One region of the Desulfovibrio subterraneus genome, then DNA from elsewhere that is predicted to be linked to it. Evidence: predicted binding sites of a transcription regulator. Region 1 holds the regulator's gene; the other holds the start of a gene.

The links. Region 1 encodes sigma-54, which starts transcription at its own class of promoters, with help from an activator protein. Its sites were predicted from a motif close to CTGGCACGGNNNNTGCTT; they were not measured.
Region 2: HUV30_RS07880 (PEP-CTERM sorting domain-containing protein) is a predicted target of sigma-54. The motif match lies at 3,821-3,838, and genes of this name have one in related genera.

The regions. Positions count from the first base shown of each region.
Region 1 is NZ_BLVO01000013.1:928,201-934,122, forward strand. It holds gene lptC (LPS export ABC transporter periplasmic protein LptC) at 1-358, shown strand, start outside; gene HUV30_RS11000 (LptA/OstA family protein) at 345-881, shown strand; gene lptB (LPS export ABC transporter ATP-binding protein) at 887-1,609, shown strand; gene rpoN (RNA polymerase factor sigma-54) at 1,845-3,269, shown strand; gene hpf (ribosome hibernation-promoting factor, HPF/YfiA family) at 3,374-3,913, shown strand; gene HUV30_RS11020 (PTS sugar transporter subunit IIA) at 3,925-4,374, shown strand; gene rapZ (RNase adapter RapZ) at 4,390-5,280, shown strand; gene HUV30_RS11030 (PTS sugar transporter subunit IIA) at 5,340-5,777, shown strand; gene HUV30_RS11035 (PTS sugar transporter subunit IIB) at 5,784-5,922, shown strand, end outside.
Region 2 is NZ_BLVO01000013.1:225,610-231,531, reverse strand. It holds gene eno (phosphopyruvate hydratase) at 1-396, shown strand, start outside; gene HUV30_RS07895 (PilZ domain-containing protein) at 637-1,131, opposite strand; gene HUV30_RS07890 (diguanylate cyclase domain-containing protein) at 1,280-2,941, shown strand; gene HUV30_RS07885 (diguanylate cyclase domain-containing protein) at 2,990-3,730, shown strand; gene HUV30_RS07880 (PEP-CTERM sorting domain-containing protein) at 3,880-4,644, shown strand; gene HUV30_RS07875 (ThiF family adenylyltransferase) at 4,777-5,922, opposite strand, start outside.

The DNA.
Region 1 (5,922 bases):
CGACCCCGTGATTACCTATATTCTGAAGCCGGACAAACAGGAACTGGTGGTGCGTTCCGCACGCGGAGTGGTCAATCAGCAGGCCAGAGTTGCCCGGTTGTGGGAAAATGTTGAAATTGAACGCGATGGCGGCTACATACGTACCAACCTGATTATCTACAACGGCACCAGTCACACTCTTAACATGCCCGGAGTTGCCCATTTTGACGGTCCGGATCTGTTTGGCAACGCAACCAACGTGACCTGGTATCTTAACGAAAACCTCGTTCGGGCGGAAAAGGACGTTTCAGTCGAAATGCTGGTCCGTCAACGCCTGGATGATTTAGCGGAAGGAGAAATCAAGGATGCTTCGCATTAGCCGCTGGCTTATGGCCTTTTGCCTCGTAATGCTTTTCGCCGGAGTGGTGCATACCGCGCAGGAAGGCGAAATGGTTCCCATCAAGGTTACCTCCGACAAGCTATCTTATGATGCAACAGGGCAGAAAGTTACTTTTGAGGGGAATGTGCATGTGACACACCCCGATGCCCAGCTCTGGTCCAAGAAAATTGTCATTCTGCTTACGGCAGACGACGCCAAGGCAAAAACAAAGAGTGAAGATGATTCCGCCATGGACCCCGGCCAGATCGACAAGATCATCGCCGAGGGCGATGTGCGCGTGAAAATGACCGACGGCAAGACCGGCAACTGCCAGAAAGCCACATATAATCTTGGCACCGGCATTCTGGTCATGGAAGGTTCTCCGGTTCTCACGGACGGCCCCAACAGCATTCAGGGTGATATCATCAATTTCTACGTGAAGGAAAACAAGAGCGAAGTGATCGGCTCTTCCGCTCTTCCCGTAGAGGCTCTTTTCTCCGCTCCCAAGCGCACCAAGAAGTAGGCAGCATGTCGTTTCTTGAAGCAGAGACACTGCATAAGGTGTATGGAAAACGAGAGGTAGTGCGCGGCATTTCCCTGAGTATGAAGCAGGGGGAAGTGGTGGGACTTCTCGGGCCCAACGGTGCCGGCAAGACCACAACCTTCTACATGCTGATCGGCATGGTGAAGCCCACAAGCGGCATCGTGAAGTATGACGGCAGCGAGATCACCGACTGGCCGCTCCACGAGCGCGCCCGCGTGGGATTGAGCTACCTTCCCCAGGAAAGCTCGGTGTTCCGCAAGCTGACCGTGCGCCAGAATCTCGAACTCATTCTTGAGCACACGGACATGTCCAAGGCTCAGCAGAACAAGCGTGCCGACACCTTGCTCGAAGAATTTCGCATCACGCATATTGCCGATTCCATGGCCATGCACCTTTCCGGTGGTGAACGCCGCCGTCTCGAAATTGCCCGCGCCCTCATCCGCAAGCCCCGCTTTATCCTGCTTGATGAGCCCTTTGCCGGCATCGATCCGCTGGCAGTGGATGATATTCAGGCCATTATCCGCGGCCTGAGCGACAGGGGTATCGGCGTACTCATTTCTGACCACAACGTCAGGGAAACACTCAATATCTGCGACAGGGCGTACCTTGTCTTCGAAGGGCAGATCATCCTCAACGGAACACCGGCTCAGATTGTTAACGATCCCAAAGCGCGACGCGTCTATCTGGGAGAAGGTTTCTCTTTGTAAGGTTGATGCTTTTCTCTGGCAACTCTCTAAAAAATATCGAGAAGAGATTCTTCTATGCCGCAAAAGCCCGATTTTCGGGCTTTTCTTTGTTGCATGGTTCTTGCTTGTATGGCAAAAAGGACTCGTATATAGAAATTTTGGAATGCTTCTTGATAGGGGTGGCTTTTCATAACGCAAACCGATCTTACCTGCCGCAGGTTCCTGCGCGGGGTAACTTCTCCGGATAGCATCACGTATGGCACTTGAACTCCGTCAGCAACTAAAGCTCTCTCAGCAATTGGTCATGACTCCCCAATTGCAGCAGGCAATCAAACTGCTGCAATTGTCCCGTCTTGAACTCATGGAGACTGTTCAGCAGGAACTGCTCGAGAATCCGTTTCTTGAAGAATCCCCTGAATCGCTGGTTCCGGCAGATGCTACGGAAAAGGCTGAACTTCGATCCGAGGCTCAGGAAGGATATGACAAGGAACTGGCCTCCAATGCCGACTGGGAAGACTATCTCGGCGATTTTTCAAGCACCACCAAACAAGTTGCCTCCCGCGAAACCGAAATCCCTGAAGAAGGTTCTTCCTTCGAAGCCCGCTTATCTTCACGCCCTTCACTTGACGGCCACCTCTTCTGGCAATTGACCCTTTCCCGGGTGACCGAACGCCAGCAGGGCATCGGCGAAATCATTATCGGCAACATAGGTTCCAACGGTTATCTGCATGCTTCAGTGCAGGAAATGGCTGAAATGGCCGGTGCCGAGGTGGAAGAGGTGGAAGAGATGCTGCACAGGGTTCAGCGTTTCGACCCTGTCGGTGTGGCCGCCCGTTCTCCTCAGGAATGTCTGCTCGTTCAGATAGAGGTGCTTGGCTACGATCGTGACCCCGTGCTTGTCGAATTGGTACGTGATCATCTGGAAGATCTGGAGAAACGCCGCTATAAGCCCCTGTGCCGCAAGTTCCGGATCAATATGGATGACCTCAGGGAATATCTTGAGCTTATCCAGACGCTGGACCCCATGCCGGGTGCCAGTTTCGGCACCAGTGAACCGCATTATGTGGCTCCGGACGTGTTCGTGCACAAGTATGACGGCGAATTTGTCATCATTTTAAACGACGACGGGTTGCCCAGTCTTCAGCTGAGTGATATTATTGATACCCTTCCTCAGGTTTCCGGACCTGACAAGGACTACTTCCAGGAGAAAATGCGTTCTGCGTCCTGGCTCATAAAGAGCCTGCATCAGAGGCAGCGCACACTCTACAAGGTTATGGAGAGTATCGTAAAATATCAGCGCGGATTTTTTGAAGAGGGTGTCACGGCTTTAAAGCCTCTGATTCTCAAGGACATTGCAGACGATATCGGTATGCACGAGTCCACGGTGAGCCGAATTACCACCAGCAAGTACGTGGCAACCCCTCATGGTATTTTTGAACTCAAGTTCTTCTTTAACAGTGCCATCGGCATGGATGATGGCAGTTCTGTGGGCTCGGAGAGCGTCAAAGCGCTCATCAAGCAGCTGATCAGCGAGGAAAATTCCAAGCGTCCCCTGAGTGATGAGCGAATCGGTGAAATTCTCAAAGAAAAATTACAATTGAATATTGCCCGCAGAACCGTTGCGAAGTATCGTACAGCTATGGACATCCCCTCATCGTCCAAGCGGAAGTCCGCTTTTTAACGGAGGGGGGCTTCCTGCAACGCCATGGGCGGTCAGGATGCAAACCACAGACGCCAGAGGCATGACTGCACATGCAGTCTCCTGAACACTCCAAGGAGGCATATATGAACATCGCATTCACATTCAAGAACTTCGAGCCTTCCGACCATCTCAAGAAGTATGCCCGCCGTCGTTTTGAAAAGCTTGGCAAGTTCCTGACTGCACACGGCAAGTCCGAAATGCAGGTTGGAATGAGCGTGGATAACTACCGTCACAAGATTGATGTGACGCTGGTTGCGGACGGTCTGAATCTGTCTGCCAATGAAAAGTCCGAGGACATGTACGCCACTGTTGACCTTGTGTTCGACAAGCTTGCTTCGCAGGTGAAGAAGCATTCCGAAAAGAACAAGGACCATCGCAGAGGTGCGGAACTGGCTCTGCGCGAAGACGTGTTCAGCTATGCGGACACTGCTGCCGGCCGCGAGCGCACCATCGTCGGGACCGACCACTTCACGCCCAAGCCGATGGGAATTGACGAGGCTGCACTGCAGCTTGACTCGCTTAATTTCGAGTTCCTTGTGTTTCTGAACGCGGAAACCGAGCGCGTCAATGTCATCTACCGCCGCGAAAACGGAGACTTCGGTCTCATCGATCCTACCATCTAGGACGCTGAAAAATGAAACTGGGTGATTACCTGGATAAAGAAATGATTCTGCCCGAGCTTACCGCCAGCACCAAGGAAGAGGTGCTGGCGGAGCTCGTTGAGCGTGTTGTTGAGGTTTATCCTTCTCTGGATAGGGAACGAGTTCTGTCTGTTTTGAAAGAACGTGAAAGCCTCGGCACCACGGGCATCGGAGACGGAATTGCCATTCCTCATGGCAAGCTGGACTCTCTCGACCGCATTATCCTTGTTGCGGGCCGCAGCATAAAGGGCGTAGACTTCGAGGCTCTGGACTTCAAGCTCTGTAACATCTTTTTTCTGGTCCTTGCTCCCGAACAGGTTGCAGGTGTACATCTGCGCATTCTGGCGCAGATATCCCGTCTGTTAAAGGACAAGGAATTCAGAAGCGCCATCCTTACCGCTTCCGGTACCGAAGAACTCTGGCAGTTGCTTGGCAACGCCTGATAGAGCCTGTCAAACATGGACTCTCCTGTAGCTCCCTCATTTCCCATTCTTGTGGTCACCGGTTTATCCGGCGGTGGCAAGAGTACCGTGCTCAGAGTGTTCGAGGATCTTCGATATTACACCATCGACGGTCTTCCCGTTACGCTTGCGCTGCAGATGGTTTCCATTCTTGATGAGCGGAGCCTCGCCAAGTATCGCGGGCTGGTGCTCGGCATGGACCTGCGTCACATTGAGTTCGACAGTGGTTTTGATGCCATTCTGCAGGCCATGCGCGAAAAGGGGCTTGCCCCGGCGATCATTTTCATGGAAGCGCGGCCCGATGTCATCGTGCGGCGCTACAAGGAAACCCGCCGCCCCCATCCGCTCGAAAGCGGAGGCCTTGGGCTTGAACAGGCTATGGAGACGGAGCGCAGGTTGTTGGAGCCTGTGCGTGCAATGGCAGACCTTGTCATAGACACGTCCGACTATTCCATTCATGACATCCGGCGCATCATCCAGCAGAAATGGACCATTCTGGAAGGCAACAGGCGCAGCATGCGCGTGCATCTGCTGACCTTCGGCTTCAAGTACGGCACACCTGCCGAAGCGGACATGGTGTTTGACCTGCGCTTTCTTCCCAACCCGTATCACGAGCCTGAACTGCGCCCGCTGTCGGGTAAGGACCCGGCCATTTCGCAGTACGTGCTCGGGGCAGGCGTCGGGAAAGAGTATCTGGAAAGGCTGACCGAATTTCTGCACTTCACACTCACCCAGATGGAGGGTGAAGGGCGTTATCGCGCCACGGTCGCCATAGGATGCACGGGCGGCAGGCACAGATCGGTCGCCGCAGCCGAGGCGCTATTTGAGGCTTTGAAAAACTTTGATTTTGCTGTATCTATTGAACACCGGCATATGGAGCTGGTTTAGCTTCAAAAGATTGCACTCTTCGCAGATTTATATTTCCGCCGGTGGAGAATAGTACCCTAATGACTGAACCCATTACAGACGTTGCTCCTGTTGGCGTGGTGATAGTAACCCACGCCGATTACGGTTCCGCCTTGCTGCGTGCAGCGGAAGTCATACTTGGTTCGCAGGACGACTGCGGCACTGTCAGCGTGGACGGGACTTCAGAAGTTGCCGAAACGGTTGCCAGACTCAAAGAAACGGTCGCCCGTGTGGATAAGGGCAGGGGAGTTCTCATTCTCACCGACATGTTCGGCGGAACGCCGACCAACCTGAGCCTTTCCCTTCTCAGTGCCGGAAACGTAGAAGTGGTCACGGGCGTGAATCTGCCCATGCTGCTCAAGGTTTTCGGTTGTCGAAAAATGGATCTGCACACTCTTGCGGACGAAGCCAAAGCCTCGGGCGACAAAGGTATTGTCGTTGCGGGCGCGGTTCTTCGCCGGAAAGTCAAAAACGGGTAACTCGGCATGCAGTGGGTTCGCATAGACAACAGGCTCATACACGGGCAAGTCATCGAAACCTGGTTGCCCTACACCCGCGCAAAACGCCTGCTCGTCGTCAACGACGAAATGGCAGCGGACGATCTGCAGCAGCAGATTGCTTCTC
Region 2 (5,922 bases), 700 kb from region 1:
GACGGCCTTGCCGAAGACGACTGGGACGGCTTTGCCCACCTTACCCGCGAACTGGGCAAGGACATTCAGCTGGTCGGCGACGACCTTTTCGTCACCAACCCGAAGATTCTTGCAGAAGGCATCTCCAAGGGCATCTGCAACGCCATTCTGATCAAGCTGAACCAGATCGGCACGGTAACCGAAACGCTGGATACCATCGAGATGGCCAAGGAAGCAGCCTATAAGACCGTCATCTCGCACCGTTCCGGCGAAACCTCGGACCACTTCATCTCCGACCTCGCCGTTGCGGTTAACGCCGGACAGATCAAGACCGGCAGCCTGTGCCGCTCTGACCGGATATCCAAGTACAATCAACTTCTGCGCATTGAAGAAAGGCTCAGCCGGACTCATCTCTAGGCCCTTTCGCGCAAGGCTGTTCTCAGCATACCCCGTAAAATCCAGCCCCCCGGCCTCTGCGCGGCTCAGGGGGACTGGTAACAGAAAGGCCGCTGTCCTCTGAGGACAGCGGCCTTTCGCTGTGAAAATCATCGGTGGAGACCACATACGAAGTCCCTTGATGCTATTTAGTTGCATCTTGCGCAACATCCACAGATGTATCCTGCTTCATGCTCTTCGGGACACGGGGGTAACCACTCCTTATTGGAATATTGGAGACAGTGCTCCCACCTCATGGTGGGTTGCATTGCTGAATTCACCGGCCATAGCGACATTAGCGCCAAAAATTGTTCGGCAGACTTTACAAGAAAACGCGACTGTGGCTCCAGACTCTGGTACAGTAAAAACAAGTTCAAATCCCATTGCAGACCGCAACAGATCGCGTAACTGGATATCCATCTCGGAAAACACAACACATACACCGCTTTTAGAGATGTCCCTGATTGTTACGGGATGACTTTTCGACACATTGTCGGAATAATTTACAAGAGATACCGCTGGAATAGAGACAGGTTGTCTGAAATCCCTTCTTCTTTCCCGGCCCATACTCTCACTGCTGTCAGATTCCTTTAAATATCGTTTAATAACATTCCGCGCATATCCACCAGAGGATAAACCCTCTGTTTGGGCTAAAAATTGCAACACTCTATGTTCGTCCACTGACAAATCGAAACAAATTGTAACAGAGCCACTCATGTACAATATTCTCCGCAAGATAGGACGTGAGCGAAACCTAAACCAAGACATCGCAAACGATGTCGCCACGTGAGTACATTGCTAGTTGCTATTATTGTGCCAACTTCTGCCCTAACTTTTGGCAAGAGATAACAACCTGAGGCACGCCATGATAGGCCTGACAACTTTTAATAAACTGCGACTCTTTCCAATGCCGTTCGTACCGTACGATGCATCACCTCACGACATTGCCAAAGAACTAGTAGAAAACAACGCATCAACTATTCCTATAGAAACAAATAACGGCGACTTCACCACCGCTTCGGCACTGCAATGCCTTAAAATAATTTTAACCAACGACCAGAAGAATCAGCACCTTCACAAAGATAACATCATAACGGTATCCCACACAGACAACATACTCACGCACTTAACATGTTCAAACATACGAATGGGAACATTGTTCGTTGTTACAGATGAAAAAGCACCAATTGGATACACAAACACTACTGAAATAATATCACAGCTATTCTCAAACGAAAATTGCTATACAGAACGCCTGCTCTCACCGGAAAAATATGAGATAGTCAACAACTCTGATAGCATCTATACAGTCCACAAAACCCTCTTCACTGCGCACAGCCGCCTTGCCATAGTCGTTAATGAAAATGGCCATCCGGAAGGTATTATTACGGACAAGCTGGTCAGCTCCCTTATCGAACGCGGATGTGACATATGGAACACCAAAGCTTCTGAAGTAGCCCTTGGAACCTTGATCATTCCCAATGAAGACTGTCTGCACCTCTTTCTTTCCACCTTCCTGCTCAAATCCATAGATATCGCTGTAGTAGTTGATGATGAAGGCAAACCCGCGGGCACCATCTCCCGTGAGGATTTTCTCACCGGTCGCTGTGAATGCCCGATACGCCAGTCAACGGCACTGACACACTCTCCAGACTCTCATCAGGAAGGAAACACAAGCAGCGCAACCTTTCTTGAGAAGGTACTTACCCACACCTTCAAAACGGGCATCATCGGCACCGATGAACACCTTGGCATTATCTATTTCAACTCGGCGGCAGGAGAGTTTCTGGACAAACCGGAGATACTGCGGCTGGGAAATCCGATCTGGATCATCTCCGATGCTTGCAACATATCACGACATGAAATGCTCGAAGCCCTCAAAAATGCAAAAACTGGCGCAGAGCAGGTCATCAATTCATGGCTTAACATCAACGAGGAAAAGCATTTCGTACAATACCGAATCAGCATGGTACCCAGCAACGACGGTCTTGCAGGCTATGTCATATCCATACAGGACACGACATCGCAGAGACACGCGGAAGCCAACATCCGCAAGCTGGCCTATTATGACAAACTCACCCAGCTGCCCAACCGCCTGCTGTTTGAGGAGCGCATCCAGCAGGAAATCAAGCGCTGTAAGCGAACGAACGCACAGTTCACCTTCATGATTATGGACCTAGACGGATTCAAGCAAATTAATGACACGCTAGGCCACCATATTGGAGATCTGCTGTTAAGAGCAGTGGGCAACCGGCTGGAACGGACAGTGAGAGCCTCGGACACAGTTGCTAGATTCGGTGGAGATGAATTCATCTTCCTGCTGCCGGATATCGGCACCGCCGCTGCAGCTCAGACGTTCATAATCAAAATTCGGGAAATTACGGGAGAGCCCTATATCATTGATGAGCAGAAAACCTCCATTAATGGTTCGCTGGGCTATGCCATATATCCTGATGATGGAGACAGCTATGAAGATCTGTTAAAAAAGGCCGATGCACGCATGTATCACAACAAACGGGCATGCTAGCTGAAGGTGGTCACAGATACGCTTCTTCAAAAAACGGAGGCCGCACGCATGATCAAGACATTACTGAACACGCCACACTTCTCCCGCAATGCCAAGGTGCTGGGGGCCTCTCTGTTGTTGTTTCCTGCAGGCTGGCTTGCCATTCGTTATACCGTCGTGTCTGAGGCTGGAGCCTGCAATGTCACCCCCCTATTCCTCTATGCTGCTACCTACATCGGCATTTTTGTGTGCCTGTTCGTATATTCCCAACATAAACTTCAAGACATGATTCTTGTTGACCCGCTAACTAAGACCTACAATAACCGCTTCTTCTTCAAAGCGCTGGACGTTGAATTTGCCAAGAGCAAACGAAACGACCAACCTCTCTCAGTTGTCCACTTCACAATCCTGAACGCACGTTCTCTGGCCAAAGAATTGGGCAAAACGCCGGACTATATTCACAGAACATTCTCCGAAACTGTAGCGACAGCCATCCGCAACACGGATACTTTTTCACGTATAGACCAGAACAATTACACACTTCTGCTTGCAAACACAGACGAAACGGGCGCGCAAGTATTGGCAAGACGCTTGGAGGCTCAGGTAATGTCTGTATTCCGCAAGCTCAAGTCTACAATTCCGGATGCCATAGCCTTCGGCATGTGCAGTACCGCTTTTGAAAAATGCACATCTGCCATTGAAGTATTTGACAACGCTACCAAGGCGCTTGATGCAGCACGGGATTCCGAACGGAACCGCATCATGAGCTGCACAGACGGAGACTGCTATCGGAATGAAACTACCCACTGATACCTTTTCCGACAATGTCCACCAACTACCGTCGGACAGTTTTACATTTCCATAAATTAGCTCTCTTGCAGTGATGCGGGCTTCAGAGCGTTGGCATATATTGTGCTATAGTTCTGGATGCTCACTCAATTTGCTTCAGGAGACACACAATGAAACCCGCATACCTTCTTTACGCAGCAATCTGCATGCTGCTCTTCAGTTCGTCCGCCTTCGCAAGCATTGTCAATTTCGGAGATTCCGCTGAGGAATGGCCCGGATATAACAACGCCGCTGTCAAGGATGTGAATGGGATACCGGATATTCTTGGAGGCTCCGTATCCGGCCACCTGGGCCTGGACAGCCTGACCATCAACTATCAATCGGACTACACACTCCGGAATAACAAAGGCAGGCTCACCGACAACGGTCGTTTGTGGAGCAAGCTGGGGTTCGGCGATATCTTCATCAACGCCAACCCTGAAACGGACAACAATTGGGACTATGTTGTCAGGGCATCTTCCAACAGCATCTGGAACATCTATAAAGTAGATATCCCGCTCGACGGGATATATATCAAAAGTAACAATAGCCTCGGCACCCCCCGCAAGAATCATCCTATTGCAGCCAACTTCTGGTATTATGGCATTGACTCAGATGACATTATCGGCACAGCAACTTACAGCGGTTGGGAAATACCCGACGGTAACGGCTATCAGACTCCCGTGTCCTCAACGTGGGCTTTCTCGCTGTTTCCCGGTCTGTCATGGGGGTTTGATGAGCCAACATTTACTCTCGGCCTCGCCATAGCTCCATGTGCCAACGACGTTCTCTTTGAGGAAATCAACGTGCCAACCCCGGAACCGGCCACATGGCTCTTGTTCGGCATCGGCCTTTCAGGCTTGATGTATATGGCACGCAGAAAGAACAAAGCCTAACCAACTATTCTCCCCCTACGAAACATGAAGCCCGTTTCCTTTCGGAAACGGGCTTTTCTTGTCTACCACGCCTGCTGCCTTCACGCTGATAAGGCCAAAGCATAATATTGAATGCAAACGGCTAGGTCTCTTTTACGAAGCGGGTATAAAAGAATGCAGTTCTCTACGGTAGGTGCCGTACTTGAGCCTCGGCCCCATTCCGGCGCGAAACAACATAAGCGGTATACGCCCTTTGACCTCTGGGAACAACTCGCTGACAATACTCCAAGCCTCTCTCATAAAACCGTTATGCGTGTCAGAAAAGGCCTCTCCCCCTTCCAGCATTTCCCGCAGACGGAACAATGTAATAGCTGTCATGGGCTGGAACGCGAAGCCCATATGCTCCAGCATGATCCAGACACGCTCTACAGCCAGACCTCCATGCAGGACGGACTGCATATCAGCCTTTCCTACGGTCAGCAGGCCAGCACCGCCGGAACGCATCATTCCCAAGGCTGAATGCATGGGCATAAGCCTGCCCACACCTGTCAGGTTTGCCAACCTCATGGCCTTCCACGGACGTATAAGCTTCAGGAACTGCTCTCCGGCCACACCGGCACACAAATTCTTCAAGGGCAAACCGTCACCAGATACACTCTCACGCGGCGCATCAAACCGCACCATGGACATGAAGTATTCATGCAAATCCTGACGTTCCACCCGGATACGATCAGCAAGAAACAGGGCTCTGGCCAGTGATTTGCGTTCCGACTTGCCGGTTACCCAATGCAACTTCACATCTTCCAGACCGCTGTGACCGCTGGATACCATACGTGAAAGTCGTTCACACACTTCATGTGGTATAGGCTTGGCAGAGAACATATTGCGATTGGTGCACCGCCGCCATAGTGCAGCATGCAGCACTCCCTCACGCTCCAGCCCGTCGGGCACAAACTCCAGACGCGCCACGACAGGAGACACCGCCTGCTCCACAGGATCTGGCACCAGCGTGACACGTGGTCCAAGGCCAATAGCTGCAGCGGCAATCCGCATATTCTCCACGGCAGCACCGCAGGCCACCAAGGACGCTATCTGACGATAATTAAAAAATGAATGGTCGGCCTCCGACCGCAAAATCACATCGACTCCCCCATCAAAGGGTGAAAACCGCCACGGCTGAACATTATCTCCCGAAGGAGCCTGCATCCCTGCACGGATGACGTATTCAGTCGCCTCTACCAAAGCGGCCTCTCCACGACGGACAAGCTGGGGCTTAGAGGGGACAACAAGCCCTTCGCG